4 regions of the Streptomyces sp. NPDC021225 genome follow, and region 3 is predicted to be linked to each of the others. Evidence: riboswitches for the same ligand, from Rfam matches in the RefSeq annotation. Region 3 holds a riboswitch; each other region holds the start of a gene.

Region 1 (7,127 bases), on a different contig from region 3:
CTCGCCTGACCCCGGTCGGCAGCGGGCCGCGAGCGCCGCCCCCGCTGTCCGGGGTGCGGGGCTCGCGTACGGGCCGGGGCCGGCCGTCAGCCGGCGGTGTGGCGGGCCGCCCGGTGCTCGGTGGTCCAGTAGAGCAGGGCCAGGAGCGGCAGGACGCACTCCGCCGCGGGCCCCGGTCGGGACGCTGCGGCGGAGTGCCCTCCTCGGCCTTGCTCGGCCTTGGTCGGCTTCTCAGCGCTTCTGGAGCGCGGTGCCCAGCGTGTCGGCGGCCAGCTTGATGGCGACCTGCGCGGCGTGGGTCTCGCGCATCGCGTTGACCATGACGAAGTCGTGGATGATGCCCTGGACGCGCACGGCGGTGACCGGGACACCGGCCTGGCGCAGCTTGTTCGCGTAGGCCTCGCCCTCGTCCCGCAGGACGTCCGCCTCAGCGGTGATCACCAGGGCCGGCGGCAGACCCGTCAGCTGCTCCGTCGTGGCGCGCAGCGGCGAGGCGGTGATCTCGGCCCGCTGCGCCTCGTCGGTGGTGTACTGGTCCCAGAACCACTGCATGCCGTCCCGGCGCAGGAAGTAGCCGGTGGCGAACTGGTGGTACGAGCCGGTGTCGAAGCTCGCGTCGGTGACCGGGTAGAACAGCACCTGCTGGACCAGCGGCACATCGCCGCGCTCCTTGGCCATCAGGGTCAGGGCCGCGGTCATGTTGCCGCCGACGGAGTCGCCGGCCACGGCCAGCCGGGTGCCGTCCAGGCCCTTGGACCCGCCCTCCCGGACCACCCACTGGGCGACCGCGTAGTTCTGCTCGATGGCCACCGGGTACCGGGCCTCCGGCGACAGGGCGTACTCCGGGAAGACCACCGCCGCGTTCGCGCCGACGGCCAGCTCGCGGACCAGGCGGTCATGGGTGTGGGCGTTGCCGAACACCCATCCGGCGCCGTGGATGTAAATGATCACCGGCAGCTCCCCGGTGCTGCCCGCGGGCTTGACGATGCGGACCCGGACGCTGCCCGTGGGGCCGCCGGCCACCGTGATCCACTCCTCGTCGACCGCCGGCTTGTCGATCTCGCCGGACTGCACCTCGTCGACCGCCGCGCGGCCCTCAGCCGGGGCCAGATCGAAGAGGTACGGAGGGTTGGCGGTGGCTTCGGCGAAGGCGGCTGCGGCCGGCTCCAGGACAGGCTGGACCGGCGGCACGACGGCATCCGACATCTGGCTCTCCCGAGGTGTGGGGGTAAGGAATGGGGAATTGCCGGGAAGATCGTGGAGATCTCCCGGCTGCTGGGGTCACCCTAGGTCGGCCACCGGTCAACTCTTGTCCGCCAGCGCACCGAGTCTTTCCCCGCAGCGCCATGCGGGGGATCCGGCCGCGGCGTCCGTGCGTCTCGTAGGCCACGTGAGGGCATGTTCCGTCCCGCGGTGCCGCGTAGCGGTCGTGGCCCGGCGCGCGCTAACGTCTCATGGACAAACGACGGCGTGACGGAAGCCGGTGGGAATCCGGCACGGTCGCGCCACTGTGTGTCCGGCGGAGGCCCCGTGCTGCGGGGCGGCCGCCGGGCGAGTCAGACCCTGCGCCGTCGTATGAGCACCGACAACCGGGACGCGTGTTCCCCAGGAGGTTTTCAGCATGGCCCAGTCCGCCGCGCCCGCGCCGAGCACACCGGCCGTCCTCTCCGGCGCCCTGCCGCTGCTCCTCCGCTAACGGCCGAACACACCGTCCGGCAACGGCCGAACACACCCGACACCGCCGTGCCCGTGCCCATCGGGCCCCGGCCGGGTGCCGCGGCCCTCACCGGACCGGCCTTGGGAAACACCACCGTACGACCGGCTCCGCAGCTGAGCCCCGTCATGCAGAGGAACGTCCGTGCCGATAGCACGCCCCGCCCGTCTCACCGCCTTCTTCCTGACCACGACCCTGACGCTGGCCGGCTGCGCCGACGCCACCCCGAACGGCGACCGGCCGTCGGACCGCGCCGCCGCCGGATATCCGCGTACGCTCACCAACTGCGGCCACACGGTGCATATCGCCGGGCCGCCCCGGCGCGCGGTGTCGCTCAACCAGGGCAGCAGCGAGATCCTGCTCTCGCTCGGCCTGGCCGACCGCATGGCGGGCACGGCCACCTGGACCGACCCGGTGCTGAAGGGCCTGCGGAAGGCCAACGCCACGGTGGACCGGCTCGCCGACAACGCCCCCTCGTTCGAGAAGGTGCTGGACCAGGAGCCGGACTTCGTGTCCGCCTCGTTCGAGTCCACCCTGGGCAAGGGCGGCGTGGCCACGCGCCAGCAGTTCGAGGACCTGGGCGTGCCCACCTATGTCTCCCCGGCCGACTGCGCCAAGGACAACACCGGTGACGGCGACGGCTCCCGCGCCACCCCGCTGACCATGGAGAACATCTACCGGGAGATCCGGGACCTCGCCACGGTCTTCGGGGTGGAGAAGCGGGGCGAGCGGCTGATCGGCGCTCTGAAGGCCCGGGTGAAGGCGGCGACCGAGGACATCGACGCCTCCGGCACCACCATGCTCTTCTGGTTCGCCAACTCCGACGCCCCGTACCTGGCCGGCTGCTGTGGCGCGCCCGGCATCATCACCCGGGCGCTGGGCGCCGAGAACGTCTTCGACGACCGCCACGACGAGTGGCCCCAGATCAACTGGGAGGCGATCGCGGACCGCGACCCCGATGTCCTGGTCATCGGCGATCTCTCACGCGAGCAGGAGTCGGCCGAGACCGCCGCGAAGAAGATCGAGTTCCTGGAGTCCAACCCGGTCACACGGACCATGGACGCGGTCAGGCACAAGCGGTACGTCCTGCTCAGCGGGCAGGCCATGAACCCGTCGATCCGCACGGTCGAGGGCATCGAGAAGACCGCCGCCGCCCTGCGCGCGTTCGGGCTCGCCAGGTGACGCCACGCCAAGTGACACCGAGCCAGGTGACGCCACGCCACACGGCCCCTCGCCGAGCCGCGCCCCCCGGAAGCCGCCGGCTCAGGAGCGCCGTGCTGTGGGCGGCGGGGCTCGCCACGCTGCTGGCCTCGGTCGCGGTGGCCATCACCATCGGCCCGGCCAGCATCGGCGTCGCCGACGTCTGGGCCGTGGTGGCCGCCCATCTGGGCTGGGGCACCTCCGACCTGACGCCGATCCGGGCCGGAATCGTCTGGGACCTGCGGCTGCCGCGCACCCTGCTCGCCGCGGTGTGCGGGGCGGGGCTCGCGCTGTGCGGGGCGGTGATGCAGTCGATGCTGCGCAACCCGCTCGCCGACCCCTTTGTGCTCGGCGTCTCCTCCGGAGCCTCCACGGGCGCGGTCTTCGTCGTGGTGCTGGGGGTCGGCGGCGGGGCCGTGTCGATCTCGGCGGGCGCCTTCGTCGGCGCCCTGGCCTCGTTCATCCTCGTCCTGCTGCTCAGCCATGTCCTGGGCGGCACGACGGACCGGATCGTGCTCTCCGGGGTCGCCGCGATGCAGCTGTTCTCCGCCCTCACCTCCTTCGTGGTGATGACGGCGGCCGACGCGGAACAGACCCGCGGTGTGCTGTTCTGGCTGCTCGGCTCGCTCAGCGGCGCCACCTGGGACGAGGTGTGGGTGTGCCTGGCCGTGCTGGCCGTGACCCTGCTGGTGTGCGCCGTCCACGCCCACGCGCTCGACGCCTTCGCGTTCGGGCGGGACGCGGCGGCCACGCTCGGCGTCGACGTGGCCCGTACCCGGCTGATCCTGCTGACCGCCACCGCGCTGCTGACCGCGGCGCTGGTCAGCTGCGCCGGGGCCATCGGCTTCGTGGGGCTCGTGCTCCCGCACGCCGCCCGCGCCCTCGCCGGATCCGCCCACGGCCGTCTGCTGCCGCTCACCGCGCTGGCCGGGGCGGTGTTCCTGGTGTGGGTCGACACCCTGGCCCGCACCGTGCTCGAACCGCAGGAGGTGCCGGTGGGCGTGGTCACCTCGCTCATCGGCGTACCGGCGTTCGTCCTGATCCTCTACCGCACCCGGAAGGCGACCACCGTATGACCGGCGGCCCCGGCACCACGACCACCGGCCTGCGCGCGGAGCGGCTGGCGCGCACCGCGGGCGGCCGACTCGTCCTGGACGCCGTCGACATCGCCCCGCCACCGGGCTCCTGCACGGGGCTGCTCGGGCCCAACGGCTCCGGCAAGTCCACCCTGCTGCGGCTGCTGGCCGGGGTGCTGGCCCCGTCCTCCGGCGTCGTCGCCCTCGACGGCCACCCGCTCGGCGACCTGCCGCGCAGGACGGTCGCCCGGCGTGTCGCCGTCGTCGAACAGGACGCCGTGACCCAGGCCGAGCTGACCGTACGGGATGTCGTGGGCCTCGGCCGGATCCCGCACCGCCGCGCCTGGTCGGCGCCGTCGGCGGCGGACGAGAACGCGGTACGCGGCGCCCTCGAGCGGACCGGGCTCGCCGACCGGGCCGACCAGTCCTGGCACACGCTGTCCGGCGGCGAACGCCAACGTGCCCAGATCGCCCGGGCGCTCGCCCAGGAGCCGCGCGAACTCCTGCTGGACGAGCCGACCAACCACCTCGACATCCAGCACCAGCTGGACCTGTTGTCCCTCGTCGCGGCCCTGCCCGTGACCACCGTCATCGCCCTCCACGACCTGAACCTGGCGGCGATGTACTGCGACCGGCTGGTGGTCCTGAAGGCCGGCCGCGTCGTGGCCCGCGGTACGCCGCACGACGTCCTCACCGAGGACCTCATCGCGGACGTCTACGGTGTGCGCTCCGTCGTCACCTCCGACGGGCCGGAGGGACGCCCCCACATCCGCTTCCTCGGCAGGGCCGCCTCCGGCGCGTGACCGGCCGGCGCACCCGGGTCGGCGCACCCGGGCCGGACGCACCCGCGATCAGGCGCTGCGCCAGCGCCGTACGGTGTCGCCGTGCGCCGTCAGCCAGGTGCCGTCGCCCAGCGCGAGCGGGTCGAGGCAGCCGGTTCCCGGGTAGCCGACCTCGGCGAGCGGCACCAGGGTGTGGCCGTCGCAGATGAGGTGCCAGGCCTCCGGCGACCACTGCTCCTCGGCCACGGCCACCAGGACGCGGTCCCGGTCCAGGAACCCGGGGCGGAAGCCGACGAAGCGCAGCCCGTCGGGGAGCACGTCCTTCGCCTCCACGGTGACATCGGCCTGCCCGGGCGCGTACCGGCTCAGCCACTCCCCGCCCACGTCCAGCTTCAGAAACGCCCCGCCCAGGCTCAGCCCGGCGAACGGCTCCTCCGTCATGCCGATCTGTTGGGCGCGCAGGACATCGCCCTCCCACCAGTCGAGGAACAGCTGAGCGGGGTCCGTGAGGGACTGCTGGAACATATGGCCCACGGAGGCGGACGGCAGCGTCGGGGCAGCAGGCTCCCGAGCCGATCGTCCGGTCGGGCCAGGGAAGGTGCGCGTACACCCAGCGCACCCGGCCGTCCGGCTCGTAGACGGTGACGGCGCTCGGCGAAGACGCGGGAGGTGTCCTGGGCGACACGGCCCGCCACGATGCCGTCCTCGGCCTCCGCCACCAGCCAGTTCGCGCGGTCGCGCACCAGCCAGCCGTCGTTGTGGCCGAGGCCGTCGCCGATTCCGGGGAATTGGTCCTGGGCGAGGAGCCGGGCGTCCAGCCGGGTGAGTGCCATGTGCCCGGTTTACCCCGGTAAGTGTCCGAGGGGCCAACGGCGCCCACCGGCGCGTCAGCGTGCGCGAGGTGTGGCGCCGCGCAACTGGGCACACTGTCTCCGTGTATCACGATGAAGAACAGCCGCTGTCCGGCGGGAACGTCAGCGCTGGCGTCGTCCGTGTCGGAGACACCGTCCGCCGCCCGGTCGGGCCGTGGACTCCCGCGGTGCACGCCCTGCTGGCCCATCTCCACGAGGTGGGGTTCCGGGCGGCTCCCCGCCCCCTGGGCATCGACGATCAGGGGCGCGAGGTCCTGACCTTCATGCCGGGACAGGTGGTGTGGCCCGACCGGTTCTGGGCTCTGGAGCCCGCCCGGCGACTGGCCCGCGTGGCACGGCTGATCAGGGACTACCACGAGGCCGTGCGGGACTTCACGCCGCCGCCCGACGCGCGCTGGCAGGTGCTGATGCCCGCCGAGAGCGGCGACATCATCGCCCATCAGGACCTCGCCCCGTGGAATCTCGTGGTCGGTGACGAGGACCAGTGGGCCTTCATCGACTGGGACACCGCAGGCCCGGGGTCCCGCCTGTGGGATGTCGCGTACGCCATGCACGGTTTCATCCCGCTGTCCGCGCACCCGGATTGGCGACGCCGGGATGCCGCGGAGCGGCTGCGGGTTTTCGCGGACGCGTACGGCCTGGACGAAGCCGAGCGCCGTCGGCTGGTCCCCCTGCTGGGGCGCCGTACGCGTGCCATGCACGACTTCCTGCGCGACCAGGCCGCCCGGGGCAACCAGCCGTGGGCGACCCTGTGGGCCGAGGGCCACGGCGATGCCTGGCGAAGCGACGCCGAATACATCGAGCGGCGCGAAGACCGGTGGGTGCGCGCCCTGCTCGACGGCTGAGTTCCACGACGTGCCGGCGCCCCCGGGGGGCCGCTTCGCGCGCCGTCGATGCCGGTGACCGCGGTGCGCGGCGCGCCGGCACCGGGACCCGGCCCGAGGCCCATGTGGTCTGAACCGTGGTGTGAACCCCCGACCGAAAGGCCAGGAATCGATGATCAGCCAATGGCGGCTGCGGGCCGCCTTCGCCGCGCGGCTCTCGGAGATGTACGGGCAGGAGGTCCCCGCCTACACCACGCTGGTGGATGTCTCACGGGAGGTCAACGAGGACGTCCTGCGCGCCCGGGGCGCCGACGCCGAGCGCCTGGGATCCATCGGCCGGGTGACCGCCGAGCGCCATGGCGCCATCCGGGTCGGCACCCCGGATGAGCTGCGGCAGGTCGCCCGCGTCTTCGCCGCCCTGGGCATGCACCCGGTCGGCTTCTACGACCTGCGCGAGGCCGCCGCCAGCGCCGTCCCCGTCGTCTCGACCGCCTTCCGGCCCGTCGACGGCGAGGAGCTGGCCCGCAACCCCTTCCGGGTCTTCACCTCCATGCTCACCCCCGCCGACCCGCGGTTCTTCGACGCCGACCTCCGCTCCCGCCTGGAAACCTTCCTCGCCGGCCGTGAACTGTTCCCCGCAAAGCTGCTCGCCCTCGCCG
Region 2 (7,127 bases), 1.5 Mb from region 3:
CCGATCTACGCCCGCTCGCTGATGGACGCCGTGCTGCGCCGCAAGAGCCGGTTCGTGGTGACGCCCAAGGGCGACTCGGCGAGCCCCGACACGCTCTTCGGCACCTTCCGGATTCACCTTTTCTTCCTGGCGGTCTTCGGCGGGTCGCTCGCCTCTTCCTCCTACTTCGGCCACAGTCATCCAGCGATGACCGTTTGGGCATCGCTTGCCCTGGCTGTCACGGCCGCGCCGATCGTCGCCTGGCGGTGGACCGTCCGCCAGGGGAAACGGACCGAGAAGCAGACCGCCGATCCATCCCTTGGGGGACGATAAGACGTGAAGTACCGACCGAGTCGCCGCACCCGCCGCTTCGGGATCGGTGCGGCGGCTGTGTTCGTGCTGGCCGGAATGAACGGACCGGCCCTCTACCGGTTCAGCTCGGACAAATACCAGCGATACAAGATCAACCAACCGGAGTACAAGGCCAGGAACGGCCACTGGGCCGTGGTGAACATCCCCGAGGAATACCGGATCAACACGATCCACGCCGCCCTGCTGCACACCGGCAAGGTGCTGCTGGTCGCCGGCTCGGGCAACAACGCCAAGAACTTCGCCGCCAAGTCCTTCCGGAGTGTCCTGTGGGACCCGGAGACCAACACCTTCAAGAACATCCCCACCCCCGAAGACCTCTTCTGCGCCGGACACTCCCAGCTGCCGGACGGAAAGCTGCTGGTGGCGGGCGGCACCCAGCGCTACGAGAAGCTCAAGGGCGATGTCGAGAAGGCCGGCGGCCTGATGTTCGTCCACAACGAGAACCCGGACAAGCCGAAGACCTTCCCGTCGGGCACCCGCTTCACCGGCAAGGAGAACGGCAAGACCTTCGAGTCCAAGGACCCGGTCCTGGTCCCGCGCGCCAAGAAGACCCAGAACGACAAGACCGGCAAGGTCACCGTGACCGCCAGCACCGCCCGGGTCTATGTGGAGGCGCTGCGCAGGGGAGCGCGCTACCAGACCGGCACCGAGGACAACTACCGGATCGCGGGGCTGCGGGGCAAGGACCGGCAGAACTTCTACGGCATCGCGCAGAAGCTGTCCTTCGACAAGAAGGACTTCCAGGGCATCAGGGATGCCTACGAGTTCGACCCCGTCGCCGAGCGGTATGTGCCCGTCGACCCGATGAACGAGGCCCGCTGGTACCCGACCCTGACCACCCTTCAGGACGGCCGGGTGCTCTCGGTCTCCGGCCTGGACGAGATCGGCCAGGTCGTGCCGGGGAAGAACGAGGTCTACGACCCCAAGGCCAAGAAGTGGAAGTACCTGCCCAAGAAGCGGTTCTTCCCCACCTACCCGGCGCTGTTCCTCGCCGAGGGCGGCAAGATCTTCTACACCGGCTCCAACGCCGGCTACGGCCCCGCCGACAAGGGCCGCACCCCCGGCCTCTGGGACCTGAAGACCAACGCGTTCAAGGCCGTGCCCGGCATCAGCGACCCGGACGCCCTGGAGACGTCGATGTCCGTGCTGCTGCCCCCGGCCCAGCGGCAGCGGTACATGGTGCTCGGCGGCGGCGGGGTCGGCGAGGACCCCAAGTCCACCGCGAAGACCCGCATCGTCGATCTGAGCGAGGACCGGCCGCGCTTCCACGACGGGCCGAAGCTCTACTCCGAGGTCCGCTACCCCAGCAGTGTCATCCTCCCGGACGACACCGTCCTGACCACCAACGGCTCGGGCGACTACCGGGGGCGGGACGGCAGCAATGTGCTGCGGGCCGAGATCTACGACGCCAGGAGCAACACCGCGCGCGGCGTGGCCGACCCGCTGGTGGGCCGCAACTACCACTCCGGGGCGCTGCTGCTGCCCGACGGACGGGTGATGACCTTCGGCTCCGACTCGCTGTTCGGCGACGACGCCAACACCAAGCCGGGGACGTTCCAGCAGCAGATCGATCTCTACACCCCTCCCTATCTGTTCCGCGACGCACGGCCCAAGCTGACCGACACCGCGCCCCGGACCCTCAAGCGCGGGGCCAAGGCCACCTACCGCACCCCGCACGCGTCGGCGATCGAGCGGGTGCGGCTGATCCGGCCCGGCTCCTTCACCCATGTGACCAATGTCGAGCAGCGGTCGATCGCGCTGGACTTCGTCAGGAGCAAGGACAGCGTCACGGTGCGGATCCCGAAGGACTCGTCGCTGGTCCCGCCGGGGTGGTACATGCTCACGGCGGCGGACGAGGAGGGGACTCCGTCGAAGGCGGTGTGGGTGAAGGTGCCCGCCTCGAAGGACACCCCCGAACACTGACCGCCCCGATCCCCCGCCCGACAGCCGCGGCGCGGTGACTACGGGGCCGCCTGCGGCTGGATACTCCCCTTACCCGCCCCTTCCCGTAACCAAGGACTTCGCCCCTGGACCCCGGGGGCCGGGGCAGTGCCCCCCCCACTTGGCGGAGCCGCATATCGATGCCGCGGGAAGGGGCGGGTAAGGGGACAGCGCCGATATGCGGCTCCGCCGTGTGGCCGCGGGGACACGCCCAAGGCGGGCGTGATGACTATTTCGCGTTGCGCGCCAGGTCGAGGGCGTACCGCGGCCACCATCGGCCGGCGTGCGGGCCGCCCTTGCAGGTGCCGTCCGACTCGCCCGGACGCTTGATCCACAGATACGCGGCGACCGCGGCGTCGCCCGTGCGGACCGTGGGCGTCTCGCCCAGCGCCCGCCCCTTGGGGTTGCACCAGGCCTCGGGGTCCTCCTTGCCCGGCACCGGCCCCTTGCCGTTGCGGCTGGTGTCGATCACGAAGGGCTTTCCGCCGACCAGGGCGGAGAGCTTCCTGCCGTACGCCTTGTTGTCCGCGGTGGTCTGATAGTTGGCGATGTTGAGCGCGAAGCCGTCGGCCTTCTTCAGCCCGGCGCGCCGCAGCGGCTCGGCCATCCGGCGCGGATCCTTGATCCAGTGCGGATTCCCCGCGTCCAGATAGACCTTGGTGCGGGGCAGCCCCTTGAGCTTGTCCACGGCCCCGGTCAGCAGGTCGTAACGCTCCTCGAGGAACCGCCTGGGCGTGCAGCCGTCCACCGCGTGGGGCAGTGCGTCCGGCTCCAGGATGACCGTGGCGGCCCGGTCGCCGATGCCCCTGACCGCCTTGTCCAGCCAGGCGCGATACGCGTTGCCGTCGGCGGCGCCGCCCTTCGAGTACTGGCCGCAGTCGCGGTGCGGGATGTTGTAGAAGACCAGCAGCGCGTCACGCTCCTCCGACACGGCGGCCTCGGTGAACCCCCGCGCCTGGCCCTCCGGGTCGTCCACCCCCAGCCACTCCGCGACCGGCTGCGCGGCGATCTTCTGTATCAGCTTCGCCTCGCCGGTCTCCCCCTTCCTGCGGTACTCGGCGACCTGCCGGGCCGCGGCGCCGTCCGGGTTCACCCAATACGGCACGACATTCCGGGGCCGCTGTGCGGGCCTCGCCGCCGCGATCGCCTCCTCCTCGCGATCGGAACGCCCGGAACCCGACGAGCCGAAGCAGCCGGAGAGCGTCACGAGCGACAGCAGCGCCCCCACCGCCGCCCCGGCACGGACAGATCCTCGCCGACGGCCGGTGTAACTCCCGTACATCCACTCCCCCTTGGGTGCACGCTCCGGGGGACACCCCTCAGGCCCCCGGCAGGACAAGACCGGTCGAAACCATGCTTACACACCACACCGGCCCTCACGGGGTTATCCACAGCCCTTTGCGTGAATTCGCCCGTACGGCGCGAAGCGGCCCCTCCGGGACCGGTTGACAGGTACCCGTCCGCCTGGGACTCTCCGATGCGACAAGTCAACACAACGAGACGACGGTGTACAGGAACCCGGTGCGAATCCGGGACGGTCCCGCCACTGTGACCAGGAGTCGGCGCGCGCGAACGGCGCCGCACTTCCGGGAGTCAGGAACTGGCCGTCGTTCTCCTTCCTGCTGAGGGGCGTGGAAACCCCACTAGGAGGCAACAGCGGATGTCCCTGCACACGGCACGGCACACCGACCCCGCGGCCGTCTCGGCCGCCACCGCCCACACCCGCGACTGGCTGATCGCGGCCGGCGCGGTCATCCTCGCTCTCATCGCCCTGTACGCGGTCTTCATCGACAACGGCTCGCTGATCTCGGCGACGGGCGACTATCTGCACGAGTTCTCGCACGACGGCCGGCACCTCTTCGGTGCCCCCTGCCACTGACGGGTCCGGCACCCCATGGCAGACGGTCACGTTCCCGTACTCCCCCTGCTCCGGCGTGGCCTGGCGGCGGGCGCCCTCGCGGGCCTCGCCACCGGGCTGTTCTCCCTGCTGCTGGCCGAGCCCCTGATGGACCGTGCCATCCGGCTGGAGGAGAAACGCCAGGAGAGCGAGCACTCGCACGCCGCCGCGGCCGCGGCGGTCACCCACCACGAGGAGCTGTTCTCCCGCTCCACCCAGCACTTCGGCCTCGTCGTCACCGCCGTGGTCGTCGGGCTGGCGCTCGGCGTCTTCTTCGCGGTCGCGCACGCGCTCGTCCACCGCGGATCCGACACCTCCGCACGCCCCTGGCCCCGCGCGCTCACCCTCGCAGCGGCGGGCTTCACCGGCCTCTCGCTCCTGCCAGGCCTGCGCTATCCGGCCAACCCGCCGGGCGTCGGCGACGCGGGCACGGTCGGCGACCGCCAGGCGATGTGGCTCGCCGCGGTGGCGATCGGCGTGCTCGGCATGGTGCTCGCCCGGCTGGTGCACGTCCGGCTGACGGCGGCGGGCCGCGGTCCCGCCGTGGCCCAGACGGCGGTCGCCGCGACCGTCGTCGCGGTGCTCCTCGCCCTGTTCGCCCTCCCCGACAACCCCGACCCGGTCCCCGTCGAGTCCACACTGCTCTGGGACTTCCGGATGCTCTCGTTCGCCTCGCACGCGGTGATGTGGGCGGTCCTCGGCGCCACGTTCGGCGCCCTCGGCCTCCGCGCCCTGCGCGAGCGCGGCACGACGACTCACCGGCCGGACCCGGTCCCGACCGCGGCGTAACCCTCGGGCCCGGTGGGCGGGCTTCCCCGCCTACCGGCTCCCCGTCAGATACGCCGACACCACCACCGTTCCGCCGCGCGCCCTGCCGCCCGCGAGCAGCCGCAGCTCCGCGCGGCCCCCGGCCCGCGCCGCGTACACCCGCCGCGCGTCGAACCGCGTGGCGGTGACCATCGCGACGTCCTCGACCGTGAACTCGGCCACCGTCCCGTCCGCCCGGGACACCCGCACCGCGTCGCCGCGCCTGACCCCGCCGAGGCGGCGGAGGACCCCCGCGTCGGCCGGCCCGACCAGCACCGCCGCCCCCGAGGCGCCCGGCCGCGCCCCCATCCCGTACCAGCCCCCGCTCCCGTCCCGGCCCTGGCCGGCGACCGGCGCCGCGATCCCCGCCGACTCGACGACGACGCGCCGCGCCGCCGCGGCCGGCAGCGGGTGCCACGCCCTGGGCAGCGGATGCGTGGGCGGGCGCCCCACGGCCGCCACATCCCCCGTCAACGGCACCGCTCCGCCCAGGCCCTCCGCCGCGTCATGGCCCCACAGCCACAGTCCGAGCAGCAGCGCCGCCCAGGCCACCCCCGCGATCGCCCTCGCCCGGCCGACGCCGCCGGGGCGCTTCCCGTACACCGCCGTCAGCCCGACGCCGCGGCGACCGGGCGACGGCGGCGCCGCACCGCCATCCCGGCGACGGCCAGCGCCGTGACTCCGGAGAGCACCAGGCCGTACGCCTCGGCCCCGCCGAGGCCGCGGCGCGCCGCGTCGTCGGCCGGGGCGAGGTCCGAGTGGGCGCGGTGGACATGGCCGGGGCGTGCGGGGGCGGCGTCCTCCTGGTCCGCGACGGCGGGGCCGGCGATGGCCAGGACCACCGCCGCCGCACAGACGGCCATACGGAGCGTGAGGGCGAGCGGGCGCATGGTGAAACCTCCTGATACCACCGAGGCTCACGCGCACCGCCGGAAGCCGCATCCGCTGCGGCCCCCGGCTGCTCCGTACGGGTCAGACGCGCTCCGGTACGTTGCGGCGCGTTCCGGCGGGCGTCAGATCCGCTCGACCAGGTCCGCGATGGAGTTCACGACCGTGGACGGCCGGAAGGGGTGCCGGTCGATCTCATCGGGCTGGGTGACCCCCGTGAGCACCAGGAAGGTCTCCATGCCCGCCTCGAGACCGGCCAGCACATCGGTGTCCATCCGGTCGCCGATCATGGCGCTGCTCTCGGAGTGCGCGCCGATCGCGTTCAGCCCGGCCCGCATCATGAGGGGGTTCGGCTTGCCGACGAAGTACGGCTCGGCCCCCGTCGCCTTGGTGATCAGCGCGGCCACGGAACCGGTCGCGGGCAGCGCGCCCTCCGCGGAGGGCCCGGTCTCGTCGGGGTTGGTGGCGATGAAGCGGGCGCCGTTGTCGATCAGGCGGATGGCCTTGGTGAGCGCCTCGAAGCTGTACGTACGGGTCTCGCCGAGCACCACGTAGTCCGGCTCGACGTCGGTGAGGACGTAGCCGATGTCGTGCAGGGCCGTGGTCAGCCCCGCCTCGCCGATCACATACGCCGTGCCGCCGGGCCGCTGGTCGTCCAGGAACTGCGCGGTGGCCAGCGCGGACGTCCAGATGTTGGCGACCGGCACGTCGAGGCCGATCCTGGACAGCCGGGCGTGCAGATCGCGCGGGGTGTAGATGGAGTTGTTGGTGAGCACGAGGAAGGGCTTGCCGGACTCGCGCAGCCGCTTGATGAAGGCATCGGCCCCGGGCACCGGGATGCCCTCGTGCATCAACACCCCGTCCATGTCGGTGAGCCAGGACTCGATCGGCTTGCGCTCTGCCATTGCGGACTCTCCTGCCATGCGCCAGTAACGCGTGAGTGGGGACACCGGCCGCGCCACTGCGAGCGGTGCCGACGAGCCAAGCGTAGTCAGCCGGGCCCGGAGCGGACCGCCCCGGTCCCCTTCTGACCTCGGCAGACCCGCCCGCGGGGGCCGCGGCGGGCGGCCCGGCGCGACAGGGCCGGGCGGGCGGCCGATCCTGTTGGTGAGGGGCCGCGTTCCGACGGGCCTCTTCCGCTCCCCCGCGAAGGAGATTCAGATGGGCATCAAGGACAAGCTCAAGGAAGCGATCAACAAGGGCCAGGAGCGGGCGCGGCACGCCCCGCGCAAGAGCGGCAAGG
Region 3 (7,127 bases):
GCCGGATCCTCGTCGTACGCCAGCCGTCGCCGCACCACCTCGACCCGCTCGTCGGTGTCCCGCGACGCCGCGACCTCTACCGTGAGGCCGAAGCGGTCCAGCAACTGGGGCCGCAGCTCGCCCTCTTCGGGGTTCATGGTGCCCACCAGCAGAAAGCGCGCCGCGTGCCGTACGGACACGCCCTCGCGCTCCACATAGGAGGCGCCCATGGCCGCCGCGTCGAGCAGCAGGTCGATCAGGTGGTCGTGCAGCAGGTTGACCTCGTCGACGTAGAGCACGCCGCGATGCGCGTCGGCCAGCAGGCCCGGCTCGAACGCCTTCACCCCGTCTGAGAGAGCCCGCTCGATGTCCAGCGCCCCGACCAGCCGGTCCTCGGAGGCGCCGACCGGCAGCTCGACCATCCGGGCGGGCCGGAGGGTGCCGCTGCCCGGCTCGTGCGGGCCGTCCGGGCAGCGTGGGTCGGGCGCGGCGGGGTCGCAGGAGAAGCGGCAGCCGGGCACCACGTCGATGCCGGGCAGCAGGGCGGCCAGCGCCCGCACCGCCGTCGACTTCGCGGTGCCCTTCTCGCCCCGCACCAGCACCCCGCCCACGGCCGGTGACACGGCGTTGAGCAGAAGCGCCAGCCGCAGGTCGGCCATCCCGACGAGCGCGGTGAAGGGGTAGGGGGCGGCGGTCATACGGGGGTTCCTCCTGCGGTGAGGGGGCGATGGCGGCGTGGGCGGAGGCGGGTGGCCCGGGGTTTGTTCCCCTCCCCGCCCCTTCCCGATCCGGGGGCGAGCCCCCGGGCCCCCGGGCCATGGGGGGCGGTCGCGACGGGGCGTCGGCGGTGGCGGTCGAGTGCCGTGCCCCGCGCAGCCGGGCCCGCGGCGGCGGGGGCGGTGCGTCCGTTGGGGGGCTTGGTGGCCGTTGTGGGGGTCACCGGGGCTCCTGCGGGAACGGTGGGGCGCCCGGTGGGACGAACGGCAGTCCCTCCGGGACGCCGTTCTCGATGAGCCGCAGCAGCGCGTCCGTGTCCGCGTGTTCCTCGATCAGGTCGCCCAGGCGGTCCAGCTGTTCCTCGCGCAGCTCCCCGAAGCGGGTGTCGGGCGCCGGGACGAACGCCCGGCCCGCCGCGTCCGCGACCCGTTGCAGGAAGGCGCGCCGGAAGCCGTCGCTCTCCAGCGAGCCGTGCCAGTGCGTGCCCCACACCGAGCCCACCCGGCAGCCGTCCAGGAAGGGCTCGTCCGCGCCGTCCAGCAACTCGGCGACCCCGTGGTGGATCTCGTAGCCCTCCACCCGCTCGCCGAGCGCCTCGCCGACCGGCCGCGCCAGGGTCTTGTGCACCGCGAACCGCACCCGTACGGGCAACAGCCCCAGCCCCTCGACCGTCCCGGCCCGCGACTCGACCTCGTCCTCGATGCGCTCGCCGAGCATCTGGAAGCCGCCGCAGATGCCCAGCACCGGGCGACCCTCGGCGGCCCGCCGCGCGATCGCCGCCGCCAGCCCGCGCTCGCGCAGCCACTCCAGGGCCCGTACGGTCCCGCGGGTGCCGGGCAGCACCACCAGGTCGGCGTCGGTCAGCTCCTCCGGCCGGTCCACGAACCGCACGACCACGCCCGGCTCCGCGGCCAGCGCGTCCACGTCCGTGAAGTTCGACATGAGCGGCACCGCGGCGACCGCGACCCGCAGGATGTCCGCGCCGTGCGGCGGCGCGACGACGCTCTCGCGCACCGTCCCGCGCAGCGAGACACGCAGGCCGTCCTCCTCGTCGATGCCGAGCCCGTGCGCGTACGGCAGCACGCCCATGGTCGGGCGGCCGGTCAGGCCGCGCAGCATCTCCAGGCCCGGCTCCAGCAGGGTCACATCGCCGCGGAACTTGTTCACCAGATAGCCCGCGACGAGCCGCTGGTCGGCCTCGGAGAGCAGCGCGGTCGTGCCGAAGAAGGACGCGAAGACGCCGCCGCGGTCGATGTCCCCGACCACGACGACCGGCAGCCGGGCGGCCCGGGCGAGACCCAGGTTGACGATGTCGGTGCGGCGCAGGTTGATTTCGGCGGGGCTGCCCGCGCCCTCGCAGATCACCGCGTCGTGTGTGCGCCGCAGCTCGGCCAGGCACTCGGTGACGGTGCCCAGCAGCGTCTCCTGGCGCCCTGAGTGCTGCTTTTCCCCGGGGGACGCCCCCCCAGACCCCCCGAAATACCCGCGCGCGCTCAGCTCGCCCACCGGCCTGCCCAGCAGCACCACCTGGCTGCTGCGGTCGCTGCCCGGCTTGAGGAGCACCGGGTTCATCAGCGCGCTCGGCTCGACGCGCGCGGCCGCGGCCTGCATGGCCTGGGCGCGGCCGATCTCCGCGCCGTCGCGGGTCACGAAGGAGTTGAGCGACATGTTCTGTGCCTTGAACGGCGCGACGCTGACGCCCTTACGGCTGAGCCATCGGCAGATCCCGGCCGTGACGACGCTCTTGCCCGCGTCCGAAGTGGTGCCCGCGACGAGCAGGCCGCCGCCGCCCCTGCTGGGTATGCCGCTCATATGCCATCCCTCCCCGCGGCCGCGGGCCGCGCCGTCCTGCCCGGTCCGGGTCCGTCCGCCCGCAAGGACCGTGCCCAGCGGGCGAGCGCGCCATGTGGGGCACGGGACGGCCCCAGCGCCGCCCCCACCGCCAGCCGGGCCCCGACGGACACGCCGAGCGCCAGGGCGCCGACGCGCCGCGACAGCCGTACCGCGCGCTCGATGTCGGCGGCCTCCACCGCCCGCCCGCCGGGGTTGAGCACCGGCCGGTGCTCGACGCGGCCGCCGTACGCGAGAGTGCCGCCCAGCCGTACGCCGAGCGCGCCCGCGAACGCGGCCTCCACCGGGCCCGCGTTGGGGCTCGGATGGCGGTGGCCCTCGCGGAGCCAGGCGCGCCGCGCGCCGCGCGGGTCGGGCCCGGCCAGCGTGGCCAGCGTCGCGGTGAGCCGTGCGCCGGGCCAGCCGGCGAGGTCGTCCAGCCGGGCCGCGGCCCAGCCGAACCGCCGGTAGCGCGGCGACTTGTGGCCAACCATCGCGTCCAGGGTGTTGACGGCCCGGAAGCCGACCAGGCCCGGCACCCCGCCGACGGCCCCCCACACCAGCGCGCCCACGACGGCGTCCGAGGTGTTCTCGGCGACCGACTCGACGACCGCGCGCGCGATCTGCCGCTCGTCCAGCGCCTGCGGGTCGCGGCCGCACAGGTGCGGCAGCCGCCGCCGGGCGGCGTCCAGGTCCCCGGCGGCCAGCGCGCCGCCGACGGCCCGCGCCTCCCGGCCCAGCGTGGTCCCGCCGAGCACGGCCCAGGTGGCGGAGGCGGTCAGCACGGTGTGCGCGGCGCGGGAGGGGACCCCCAAGGCGCCGCCGCCCAAAGCCCGTACGGCGCGCACCGAAAGCGCGGCCCCCGCGGCCGCGCCGCCCGCGCACAGCGCGGCGTACAGGGCCCCGGATCCGCGGTGGTCGCGCCACAGCAGCCGCTCGACGGCCAGGGCGGCGCGCCCGAACGCGGCCACGGGGTGGCCGCGGCGCGGATCGCCCGTGGCGAGGTCGCCGAGGAAGCCGAGGGCGGCGCCGCACGCGTACGAGGCGTGATCGGCACCCATCGTCAGTCCGCCGTCGTGCCTCGGCGCGTCGGGGCGTGGAGTTCGGGCCGCGGGCGGGTCGGCGTCGGCGGCATGGCGGTGCCGGGCATGGTGGTATGTCCTCACTCAGGGTCCGCGCCCTGGTTCGACGTGACCGGCGGTGAGAGTCTCCTGGCTCCCGGATCCGCGCTTCTCCCGGTCTTCCAGCCTCCGTACGGAGACCGTGACTTGTGCGTGCGATGGGAGAGCGCTCCCCGGTGACAGTGGCGGGACCGCGCCGGATTCTCACCGGCTTCCTCTCCTGCCGCCGTTTGGCTCCGGAAGTCCACCATGGGCGGCGAATGGCCGTCAACTCGCGAATGCCCCGGGATGCGCGAGTGTGCCGAGGCCCACACGCGCCACGCACGCCACGGCCGCCGGGCGGGTCCGCGCTGGTCGGCGCGGCCCGGCCCGGCGGCCGTGGCTACTGCGGGAACACGGCCGAGCCGTGCGGGTTCAGGCCGTCAGGCCACGATCAGATTGATGCCGTACGCCACCGTCGCCGCGCACAGCGCGAAGCAGGCGTACGCGGCGGCGCGCGCGGGGCCGACGCCGACGCCGGCGCCCGCCGGGGCCGCGGCGGTGTCCTGGCCCGCCTCGGCCTGCTGGGGCTTGCGGGAGGCACCGAGGATGCCGAGGGTGAAGACGCCCACGAAGCCGACGGTCACCACGAGGCTGACGCCGAAGACCTGGCCGAGAGCCGCCCAGTCGATGCTCATCGCGTTACTTCCTTAGCTGGTGCTGCCGGTGGCGGCGGAGGCGCCGGCCGGGGTGGCGGAGGGGGAGGAGGCGGGGGCGGGGGCCACCGGCCCGGCGGGCGGCGGGGCCACGGACTGGAGGGCGGCGGTGACGACGCCCACCGGCTCGGCCGGCGCCGCCCCGGCATCGGTGCTGTCGTTGACGTTGGTGTGGTCGACGGGCTTGCGGCGCGAGGCCGCCCAGATCGCGGCGCAGGCGGCGACCGCGAGCACGGCGACCGTCGTGACGCCCCAGTCGCCCTGGTCCGCCAGCAGCGCCGCGCCGCCCGCGACGAGGCCCGCGGCGGGCAGGGTGAGCACCCAGGCGAGGACCATGCGGCCCGCGGTGGACCAGCGCACCACACCGCCCTTGCGGCCGACGCCCGCGCCCATCACGGCGCCGGAGCAGACCTGGGTGGTGGAGAGGGCGAAGCCGATGTGGGAGGAGGCGAGGATGACGGTCGCGGCGCCGGTCTGGGCGGCGAAGCCCTGCGGCGGCTGGATGTCGGTGATGCCCTTGCCCATGGTGCGGATGATGCGCCAGCCGCCCAGGTACGTACCGAGCGCGATGGCCAGCCCCGCGGCGACGATGACCCACAGCGGCGGGTCGGAGTCGGGGACGATCACGCCGCCCGTGATCAGCGCCAGGGTGATCACACCCATGGTCTTCTGGGCGTCGTTGGTGCCGTGGGCGAGGGAGACCAGCGCGGCCGAGGCGATCTGCCCGGCGCGGTAGCCCTTCGCGGTGTCCTGGGGGTCGCGGTCGCGGGCCAGCCGGTAGGTGAGCCGGGTCGCGACCAGGGCGGCGACGCCGGCCACGACCGGCGCGGCCACGGCGGGGATCAGGACCTTCATGACGATCTTGTCGCTGTTGACCCCGTCCATGCCGACGGAGACCAGGGTGGCGCCGATGAGGCCGCCGAAGAGGGCGTGCGAGGAGCTGGAGGGCAGCCCGGCCAGCCAGGTCAGCAGGTTCCAGACGATCGCGCCGACCAGACCCGCGAAGATCACTTCGGGCTGGATCCCCGCGCCCTCGTCGATGATCCCTCCGGAGATCGTCTTGGCGACCTCCACGGAGAGGAACGCGCCGACGAGATTGAGGGCCGCCGACATCGCGACCGCGATCCGGGGGCTGAGAGCTCCCGTGGAGATGGTGGTGGCCATGGCGTTGGCCGTGTCGTGGAAGCCGTTCGTGAAGTCGAACACCAATGCCGTGACGATCACGATCCCAATGAGAAGCGTGATGTGTTCCATCGAACTCCTTCGTGGGGGAATGCGATCCCCGAACTTCGTGACACGGAGCGTCGCAGGATGGCTACATTCCGTGGTGCATCTTGGTCGTCGTGAGGCCACCGAGGCAGCCACGTCAGAAATCCCCTCCCAGGGGAGGGGAAGGGGTGCACACCCGGGCAATCAGTGCGACAGCCGAAGCATGCACCACGACCGTAAGGACATGGGGTGAACGGGAGGTGAACTGAGGTGGGCTCAGGGGTGACGCACCTGCGCGAAGGCGGCGCCGATGATCCCCCGGCCCCTCCCTGATGCGTACAGGATGCCTCGCCTGCCATGATCGGCGCCCGGAGGTGAGGCATCGTGACGGAGCCGGAGACCGCACGGCCGACGGGGCCCGGGGAGCGACCGGACCCAGGGGAGGCCCGGGACCAGCGGGACTTGGCGGAGGCCTGGGAGCGGGTGGTGGAGACGGCCCGCAGGACGGTCGCCGACGGCCTGGTCGTCGGCACCTCCGGCAATGTCTCGGCCCGGGTCGGCGACACCGTGCTGGTGACCCCGAGCGGCGTCCCGTACGACCGGCTCGGCCCGGGCGACGCGGTCGGCGTCGACCTGGAGGGGCGTCAGGTGCTCGGCGAGCTGGCCCCCACCAGCGAGCTGCCCATGCACCTCGCGGTCTACCGCCACACTGACGCCGCGGCCGTCGTCCACACCCACGCGGTGCACGCCACGGCGGTCTCCACCCTGGTCGACGAGGTTCCGGCGATCCACTACATGACCGGCGCGCTCGGTGGCCCGGTGCGCGTCGCGGGCTATGCCCTCTACGGCACCGACGAGTTGGCCCGGAAGATGCTCGACGCGCTCCGCGACCGCAGTGGCTGTCTGCTGCGCAACCACGGCACCGTCGTCTATGGCGCCACGCTGGACCAGGCGTACGACCGGACCGCCCAGCTGGAGTGGATGTGCCGGGTCTGGCTCACCGCGGCCGCCGTCCCCGGCCGCACCCCGACCCTCCTGCCGCCCGACGAACTGCGCCGCGCCGCGGACAAGCTCCGCGGTTACGGCCAGACCCGCTGAGTCCCGGGTCCGGGCAGCCAGGGCGCGGCCGCCGGGCCCGGCCGCGTCCCGGAAGCGGGCAGGCTCACCGCGCACCGCACGACATCGCAGGTCCCGGCCCCCCGGACAGGCATGCCGATCACCCGGCCGGGCACGCCCGCTGGCCCGCGGCGCCCTCTCCGCCCACACTGGGTAGGGATGCGCCAGCGGACGAAGGCGGTTGTGGCCGCCACCACGATGCTCAGTGTCGGCGCGGCCGCGGTGGCGGCCGGGCGGTACGCCAGCGACGCTGCCCTCAAGCCACGCCCCGACCGGCCCCTGCCGCACGACCCGCCGCTCACCGTGCACTCCACCGACGCCGGCCGGATCACCCTCACCCGCAGCCTCGCCTCGCTGCGCCCCGGCACGTACGGCCTTGCCGGCGCCGGCTGCCACGCCGTCGTCGGGCCCGTCGTCGAGGACGCCCCGCACCCCGCGGACTGCGTGGTCCGCCGCCTGG
Region 4 (7,127 bases), on a different contig from region 3:
CCCCCGCCACCCTCACATCCGTGCGCTCCCGCAGCTCCACCAGCAGCGCCGCGTCCACTCCGCCGTCCACCACCAGGTGGTCGAACTCGTCGACCGGGCAGAGGCGGTGCAGGGCGGTGCGCCTGGTCTTCGACGCGTCCATAAGGAGCACTTTTCGGCTTCCGGCCGCGAGCATCGCCCGCTTCACCAGCACCACGTCCTGCTCCTGGTGGTAGGTGGTGTGCGCGTCCACCGCCGAGGTGGAGACCAGCACCATGTCCACCGACAGCGCCTCGATCGCCGCCACACAGGGCACGCCGAGGAAGGAGTCGTGGGTGTGCGAGTACTCCCCGCCCAGGCCGATCAGCCGGGTCTGCTCCACCCCCGCGAACACCTCCACCACGCGCCGGGCGTTGGTCACCACGGTCAGCGGGGCGGCGTCGACGAGGAGCCGGGCCAGGGCGAGGGCGGTCGTGGAGTCGTCCAACATGATCGACATGCCGGGCTCGACCAGCTCCGCGGCGGCCGCGGCCACCGCCTCCTTCTCGGCCCGGTTCACGCCCATCCGGTAGTCCAGGCTGGACTCGAAGACCGACGACGGCAGCGCCGAGACCCCGCCCCGGAACTTGCGCACCACCCCGAGCCTGGCCAGCTCGTCCAGGTCCCGGTGCACGGTCATGAGGCTGACGCCGGCCAGCTCGGCGAGCTCGGCCGCGGTGGCGGTGGAGTGCGCCAGCACGTACTCGGTGATGGTCTGTCTGCGTGCGGCCTGGGAGCGGGGCGGGACGTCGGACGCGCCGGTCGTGGTCATGGGGCGGATTCTCCCCCACGGCCGGTGTACGCGTCCCCGGCGGGCGCGGCCCCCGTGGCCCCCGCGCTCGTGGCCGCCGCCCCCGTGGCCGCCGCGCTCGTGGCCACCGCCCCCGTGGCCCCCGCGCTCGTGGCCACCGCGCCCGTCGGTACGTTCAGCGAGCGCAGCGCCGTCCTCTCGCCTGCCACCTCGATCTCGCTCACCGCCGCGTTGTCCAGCCGCGGGAAGACCTGCCGGTAGCGGCCGACCGGGATGCCCAGCAGCGCGCACAGCGCCATCCGCAGCAGGGAGTTGTGCGCCACGACGAGCACCGTGCGGCCCGGGTGCGCGGCGGCCAGCCCGCGCAGGGCGGACGCGGCGCGGGCGGACGCGGCGCCCGGCGGTTCCGCGCCGGGGAAGGCGCCCGCTTCCGCGTCCGCCCGGAAGGCCCGTACGGCCGCCGGGTCCTCCGCCTCCATCTCGGCGATGGTGCGGCCCTCGCCCCAGCCGAAGTCGACCTCGCGCAGGTCCTCGACGATCTCGGGGACGAGCCCGAGCGCGTCCGCGGCCGGGCGCGCGGTGAGCCGGGCGCGGCTCAGCGGGGAGCAGGCCACCACGTTTACTTCGCGCCCCTTCACCCAATGGGCGAGCGCTTCCGCCTGCCGGAATCCCCGTTCCGTCAGGGCCACGTCCGAGATCCCGGCATACCGGTTCTCCGCGTGCCACACCGTCTCTCCATGGCGGACGAGCAGTAGGCGAGCCGTCACAGGACGCTTCCTCCCTTCGGCCCGCACGACGCGCGGGCCATTGCTTTGTCACGTCAACGATGTTAAATCTAGCGTCGCCTCTGTGATGGAACGCCGAAGAAAGGCCACCCATGCGTGTCCTCGCCGCCGGAGACCACTTCGTACGCCCCGACCTCATCATCGCCGCGCTCCGCGACGAGCCGGGGCTCGAGGACATCGACGTCGACGTCGCCGAGCTGACGCTGCCGTGGCCCCACGAGCCCTTCGGCCCGGTGGGCGGCCCGGCGAGCCGGGTGATCGAGGCCAGCGGCACCGAGGAGCAGCTGATCGAGGCGCTGGCCGGGGCCGAGGTGTGCGTGACGCAGATGGCGCCGTTCACCGCCGAGGTCTTCGCCGCCCGCCCCGAGCTGCGTATGGTCGCGGTCTCCCGCGGCGGCCCGGTCAACGTCGACCTGCCGGCCGCCACCCGCGCCGGCGTCGCCGTCAGCTTCGCGCCCGGCCGCAACGCCACCGCCGCCGCCGAGTTCGCGGTCGGCATGATGCTCGCCGCGATGCGCCGCATCCCGACGGCGGACGCCGAGCTGCGCGCCGGCCGCTGGCGCGGGGACTTCTACGCGTACGAGGAGGGCGGCATCGAGCTGGACGGCGCGACCGTCGGCCTGGTCGGCTACGGGGCCATCGGCCGGATCGTCGCCCGCGTGCTGCGCGCGTTCGGCGCCCGGGTGCTGATCGCCGACCCGTACACCGACCCCGAGACCGCCCGCGCGGACGGCGTCGTCCCGGTCGAGCTGGACGAACTCCTCGCCCGCTCCTCCGTGGTCAGCCTGCACGCCCGGCTCACCCCCGAGACCCAGGGGCTCATCGACGCCGACCGGATCGCCCGGATGCGGCCCGGCGCGGTGCTGGTGAACACCGCGCGCGGCGGCCTGCTCGACTACGCCCCGCTGCCCGAGGCGCTGCGCTCCGGCCGGCTCGGCGCCCTCGCCCTCGACGTGTACGACCTCGAACCGCCGCCCGCCGACTGGCCGCTGCACTCCGCGCCCAACGTCGTCACCACCCCGCACCTCGCCGGCGCCACCCGGCAGACCGCGCACCGCGCGGCCGCCATCACCGCCGCCGAGGTCGGCCGCTACGCCCGCGGCGAAAAGCTCGCCCACCCCGCGAACCAGCCCACGGGCTAGGAGGTGTCCGGCGGCAAGATCCGCCGGACAGGCCCAGCCCGGCCCCCGCACAACAGCCCCGCACAAACCCGCGCAGTCGACGCCCCCAAGGAGGGCCCACGTCATGAGCATCGTCCTCGGAGTCGACGTCGGCACCTCCGTCACCAAGGCCGTGGCCTTCGGCCGGGACGGCAGGTCCCTGGCGGCCGCCAGCCGTCCCAGCCGGCTCGACCGCCTGCCCGGCGGGCGGGTGGAGCAGGACCTGGAGGACGTGCTGCGCACGGTCGCCGAGGTGGTCCGCGAGGTGACCGCCGCCCTGGCCGCGAAGGGCCGGGAGGCCCCGGTGGCGCTCGCGCTCACCGGGCAGGGCGACGGGCTGTGGCTGCGCGACGCGGCGGGCCGCGCCGTGCGCCCGCCGATCTCCTGGATGGACGGCCGGGCGAACGACACCGTGGCCCGCTGGGGCGAGGACGGCACCATCCGCGACCTCTACCGGCTCACCGGCTCCGGGGTGTTCCCCGGCTGCCACGCGCCGCTGCTGCGCTGGCTGGCCGACCACGAGCCACAGGCCCTGGCGCGCGCGGAGGTCGCGGGCTACTGCGTGGACGCGGTGGCCCAGCGGCTCACCGGCGTCATCGGCGTGGACGCCTCGGACGCGTCCATGCCCTTCCTGGACGTGACCACACGCGCATACGTCCCCGATGCCCTGGAAGCGTGCGGAATCGCCGAATACGCCCGGCTGTTGCCGACGCCCGCCGCGCCCGGCACCGTCCTGCGGCTCGACGACGCGGGCGCGGAGCTGCTCGGGCTGCCGGCCGGACTGCCCGTCACGGCGGGCCCGTACGACCTCCCGGCCTGCGCGATCGGCAGCGGCGTGACGGAGGTGGGCGACGGGCTGCTGATCGTGGGCACCACGCTCGCCAGCCAGGTCCTCACCGACAGCGCGCGGATCGACCCGGCGGCCGACCCGGCGGGCATGTGGCTGTGCACGCCCGACCGGGACCGCTGGCTGCGCGGCATGCCCGCCATGGTGGGCACGGCGGCCCTGGAGTGGGTCCTGGAGTTCACCGGGGCGACCACCGCGGATCTGGAGACGCTGCTCGCCGACAGCCCGCCGGGGGCGCGCGGGGTCACCGCGCTGCCCTTCCTGTCGGACGCGGGCGAGCGCGCCCCGTTCGTGGAGCCCGCCGCGCGGGGCCGGTTGGACGGCCTGACCCTGGCCACGACCCGCGCGGACGCCGTCCGGGCCGCCTGCGAGGCCGTGGCGTACGCGGCACGCCACTGCCTGGAGGCCGCGGGGCTGAGCGCGACGCTCGCGGCCTGCGGGGGCGGCACCCGGTCCGCCGCCTGGACCCAGCTGTTCGCGGACGTCCTGGGGCGGCCGGTGCGGATCCCGGACGAGCCCGAGGTGGGGGCGCGCGGCGCGGTCGCGGTCGCCTGGCGCGCGTTGGGCGACCCGGTGGACGCGGCACAATGGCGAGCCGATTCGCGTACTGTCGTACCCGACGCGGAGCGCGCCGAGGCATACGAGCGCGGCTACGCGGACTACCGGGCCAGGCTGGCCCGTACCCTCGCGGAGTGGCGGGCAACGGCGCCCGCTTAAAGGCGACCCGGCGCCGCGCCGGGCCCGGCGCAGGCCCTTGCCGGGCCCCTGCCGGGCTCGCGCCCGACCGTCCGCGCCGGACCCGCACCGGGGCCGCGCCGGGGCCGTACCGGCCCCCTGCCGGCCTCTGCCGGGCCACCTCGGGGCACCTCGGGGCACGCCCCAGGGCCCGCGTCAGGCCTGTCTCGGGCCTGCGTCAGGCCTGTGCCAAGCGCGCGCCAAGACCGCGCCAAGTCCGGCACTGAATAGCACATTCGTACGAAACACTCCACCTCGCGACACAACATGTGGGGGCGCGTGCGCTCGCCACCACAAGATGTATGCTCATGCTCGCTGTCGCCGCAGGGGAATCCGGTGCGAATCCGGAACTGTCCCGCAACGGTGTACGCGTACGCTTTTGCGTACCCGCGAGTCCGAGGACCTGCCGACAGCCGTCTCATACGTCCGGGCCCCGCGGGTTGGGCCGATGGACGCTGTGCGGTATGCCCTTGGCGGTTTCGGCATGCCCGCACGCGCCCATCGCGTACCACCCGCCCGGCCCCCAGCCGAGCGAGGGAGAACACTTCAGTGACCATCGCGCCAGCCGATCCGGTTTCAGAGGCAGCGGCTACTCAGGCAGCGGACGACGCGCCCGGGACCGCCCTGCTGCGGACCCTGACGGAGCTCACCGCCGACCTGCCCGCCACCGACCCCGGCAAGGTCGCGGCCGCCGCCCTGCGCGGCCGCCATCCCGGCTCGGACGAGGCGGAGTTGCGCACCCTCGCGACCGAGGCGGCGGCCGGTCTGATCGCCGAAGAACCCGAGTACTCGAAGCTCGCCGCGCGGCTGCTGACCCTCGCCATCGCGGAGGAGGCGGCCGGGCAGGGCGCGGTCTCCTTCTCCGCCTCGGTGGCCGTGGGCCACCGCGAGGGCCTGATCGCGGACGGCACGGCCGAGTTCGTGACCGCCCACGCCGCCCGCCTGGACGCGCTGGTCGAGCGGGCGCTGGCCGACGGCGCCGACGACCGCTTCGGCTACTTCGGGCTGCGCACCCTCCACAGCCGCTATCTGCTCCGCCACCCGATCACCCGCCAGGTGATCGAGACCCCGCAGCACTTCCTGCTGCGGGTGGCCTGCGGGCTGGCCGAGGACCACTCGGAGCGGGCGCTGGACGACGTCGCCGAGCTGTACCGGCTCACCAGCACACTGTCCTACCTGCCCAGCTCCCCCACGCTGTTCAACTCCGGCACCCGCCACCCGCAGATGTCGTCCTGCTATCTGCTGGACTCGCCGCTGGACGAGCTGGACTCGATCTACAACCGCTACCACCAGGTCGCGCGGCTCTCCAAGCACGCGGGCGGCATCGGCCTGTCCTACTCGCGCATCCGCGCCCGCGGTTCGCTGATCCGCGGCACCAACGGCCACTCCAACGGCATCGTGCCGTTCCTGCGCACCCTCGACGCCTCCGTCGCCGCCGTCAACCAGGGCGGCCGGCGCAAGGGCGCGGCCTGTGTGTACCTGGAGACCTGGCACGCGGACATCGAGGAGTTCCTGGAGCTTCGGGACAACACGGGCGAAGAGGCCCGCCGCACCCACAACCTCAACATCGCGCACTGGATCCCGGACGAGTTCATGCGCCGGGTGGAGGCCGACGCCGACTGGTCGCTGTTCTCGCCGGTCGACGCGCCCGCGCTGGTCGACCTGTGGGGCGAGGAGTTCGACGCCGCGTACCGGAAGGCCGAGGCGGACGGGCTGGCCGTCAAGACCGTCCCGGCGCGCCAGCTGTACGCCCGGATGATGCGCACCCTCGCGCAGACCGGCAACGGCTGGATGACCTTCAAGGACGCCGCCAACCGCACCGCCAACCAGACCGCCGAGCCCGGCCGGGTCGTGCACTCCTCCAACCTGTGCACCGAGATCCTGGAGGTCACGGACGACGGCGAGACGGCCGTGTGCAATCTGGGCTCGGTCAACCTGGCCGCGCACCTGGGCAAAGACGGCGGCGCCGGGGAAGAAGTAATGGACTGGGAGCGGCTGGACGCGACCGTCCGCACCGCCGTCACCTTCCTCGACCGCGTGGTGGACATCAACTTCTACCCGACCGAGGAGGCCGGGGCGTCCAACTCCCGCTGGCGCCCGGTGGGCCTGGGCCTGATGGGCCTCCAGGACGTCTTCTTCCGGCTGCGGCTGCCCTTCGACTCGCCCGAGGCGCAAGCGCTGTCCACCCAGATCTCCGAGCGCATCATGCTCGCGGCGTACGAGGCGTCCTGCGCCCTCGCCGAGCGCCACGGCCCGCACCCGGCCTGGTCCGCCACCCGCACCGCGCGCGGTGTGCTGCACCCGGACCACTACACGGACGCGGTGGCGACCTGGCCCGAGCGGTGGGCAGCGCTGCGCGAGCGGATGGCCAAGTCCGGGATGCGGAACTCGCTCCTCCTGGCCATCGCGCCGACCGCCACCATCGCCTCGATCGCGGGCGTCTACGAGTGCATCGAGCCGCAGGTCTCCAACCTCTTCAAGCGCGAGACGCTCAGTGGTGAGTTCCTCCAGGTCAACTCCTACCTGGTGAACGACCTGAAGAAGCTCGGCGTGTGGGACGCCCAGAGCCGTGAGGCGCTGCGCGAGTCCAACGGCTCGGTCGAGGACTTCTCCTGGGTGCCCGAGGACGTACGCCGGCTGTACCGGACGGCGTGGGAGATCCCGCAGCGCGCCCTGATCGACATGGCCGCCGCCCGCACCCCGTACCTCGACCAGAGCCAGTCGCTGAACCTCTTCATGGCCTCGCCCACCATCGGCAAGCTCAGCTCGATGTACGCGTACGCCTGGAAGCGCGGCATCAAGACCACGTACTACCTGCGCTCGCGCCCGGC

What was found. A riboswitch is a leader RNA that binds a small molecule or an ion and turns the genes downstream of it on or off. The one in region 3 is predicted to bind cobalamin.
Region 1: linked by a shared signal. The riboswitch ahead of ACH4S9_RS28765 (ABC transporter substrate-binding protein) and the one ahead of ACH4S9_RS07715 (cobalamin biosynthesis protein) in region 3 are both predicted to bind cobalamin.
Region 2: linked by a shared signal. The riboswitch ahead of ACH4S9_RS00910 (CbtB-domain containing protein) and the one ahead of ACH4S9_RS07715 (cobalamin biosynthesis protein) in region 3 are both predicted to bind cobalamin.
Region 4: linked by a shared signal. The riboswitch ahead of ACH4S9_RS11205 (ribonucleoside-diphosphate reductase subunit alpha) and the one ahead of ACH4S9_RS07715 (cobalamin biosynthesis protein) in region 3 are both predicted to bind cobalamin.

The regions. Positions count from the first base shown of each region.
Region 1 covers NZ_JBIRPV010000006.1:684,999-692,125, forward strand. The annotation lists gene ACH4S9_RS28755 (LysR family transcriptional regulator) at 1-9, shown strand, start outside; gene ACH4S9_RS28760 (alpha/beta hydrolase) at 232-1,206, opposite strand; cobalamin riboswitch at 1,450-1,588, shown strand; gene ACH4S9_RS28765 (ABC transporter substrate-binding protein) at 1,910-2,896, shown strand; gene ACH4S9_RS28770 (FecCD family ABC transporter permease) at 2,908-3,990, shown strand; gene ACH4S9_RS28775 (ABC transporter ATP-binding protein) at 3,987-4,793, shown strand; gene ACH4S9_RS28780 (hypothetical protein) at 4,842-5,297, opposite strand; gene ACH4S9_RS28785 (aminoglycoside phosphotransferase family protein) at 5,707-6,489, shown strand; gene ACH4S9_RS28790 (2-oxoadipate dioxygenase/decarboxylase family protein) at 6,641-7,127, shown strand, end outside.
Region 2 covers NZ_JBIRPV010000001.1:186,193-193,319, reverse strand. The annotation lists gene ACH4S9_RS00925 (glycosyltransferase family 2 protein) at 1-312, shown strand, start outside; gene ACH4S9_RS00920 (galactose oxidase-like domain-containing protein) at 316-2,274, shown strand; gene ACH4S9_RS00915 (glycoside hydrolase family 6 protein) at 2,522-3,574, opposite strand; cobalamin riboswitch at 3,780-3,916, shown strand; gene ACH4S9_RS00910 (CbtB-domain containing protein) at 3,953-4,171, shown strand; gene ACH4S9_RS00905 (CbtA family protein) at 4,187-4,978, shown strand; gene ACH4S9_RS00900 (sortase domain-bontaining protein) at 5,009-5,599, opposite strand; gene ACH4S9_RS00895 (hypothetical protein) at 5,605-5,886, opposite strand; gene ACH4S9_RS00890 (HAD-IIA family hydrolase) at 6,010-6,789, opposite strand; gene ACH4S9_RS00885 (antitoxin) at 7,046-7,127, shown strand, end outside.
Region 3 covers NZ_JBIRPV010000001.1:1,675,968-1,683,094, forward strand. The annotation lists gene ACH4S9_RS07705 (putative cobaltochelatase) at 1-677, opposite strand, end outside; gene ACH4S9_RS07710 (cobyric acid synthase) at 916-2,508, opposite strand; gene ACH4S9_RS07715 (cobalamin biosynthesis protein) at 2,505-3,587, opposite strand; cobalamin riboswitch at 3,731-3,866, opposite strand; gene ACH4S9_RS07720 (hypothetical protein) at 4,070-4,324, opposite strand; gene ACH4S9_RS07725 (anion permease) at 4,337-5,596, opposite strand; gene ACH4S9_RS07730 (class II aldolase/adducin family protein) at 5,936-6,649, shown strand; gene ACH4S9_RS07735 (alpha/beta hydrolase) at 6,827-7,127, shown strand, end outside.
Region 4 covers NZ_JBIRPV010000002.1:678,714-685,840, reverse strand. The annotation lists gene ACH4S9_RS11225 (DeoR/GlpR family DNA-binding transcription regulator) at 1-790, opposite strand, end outside; gene ACH4S9_RS11220 (histidine phosphatase family protein) at 787-1,536, opposite strand; gene ACH4S9_RS11215 (2-hydroxyacid dehydrogenase) at 1,647-2,696, shown strand; gene ACH4S9_RS11210 (FGGY family carbohydrate kinase) at 2,800-4,278, shown strand; cobalamin riboswitch at 4,592-4,722, shown strand; gene ACH4S9_RS11205 (ribonucleoside-diphosphate reductase subunit alpha) at 4,846-7,127, shown strand, end outside.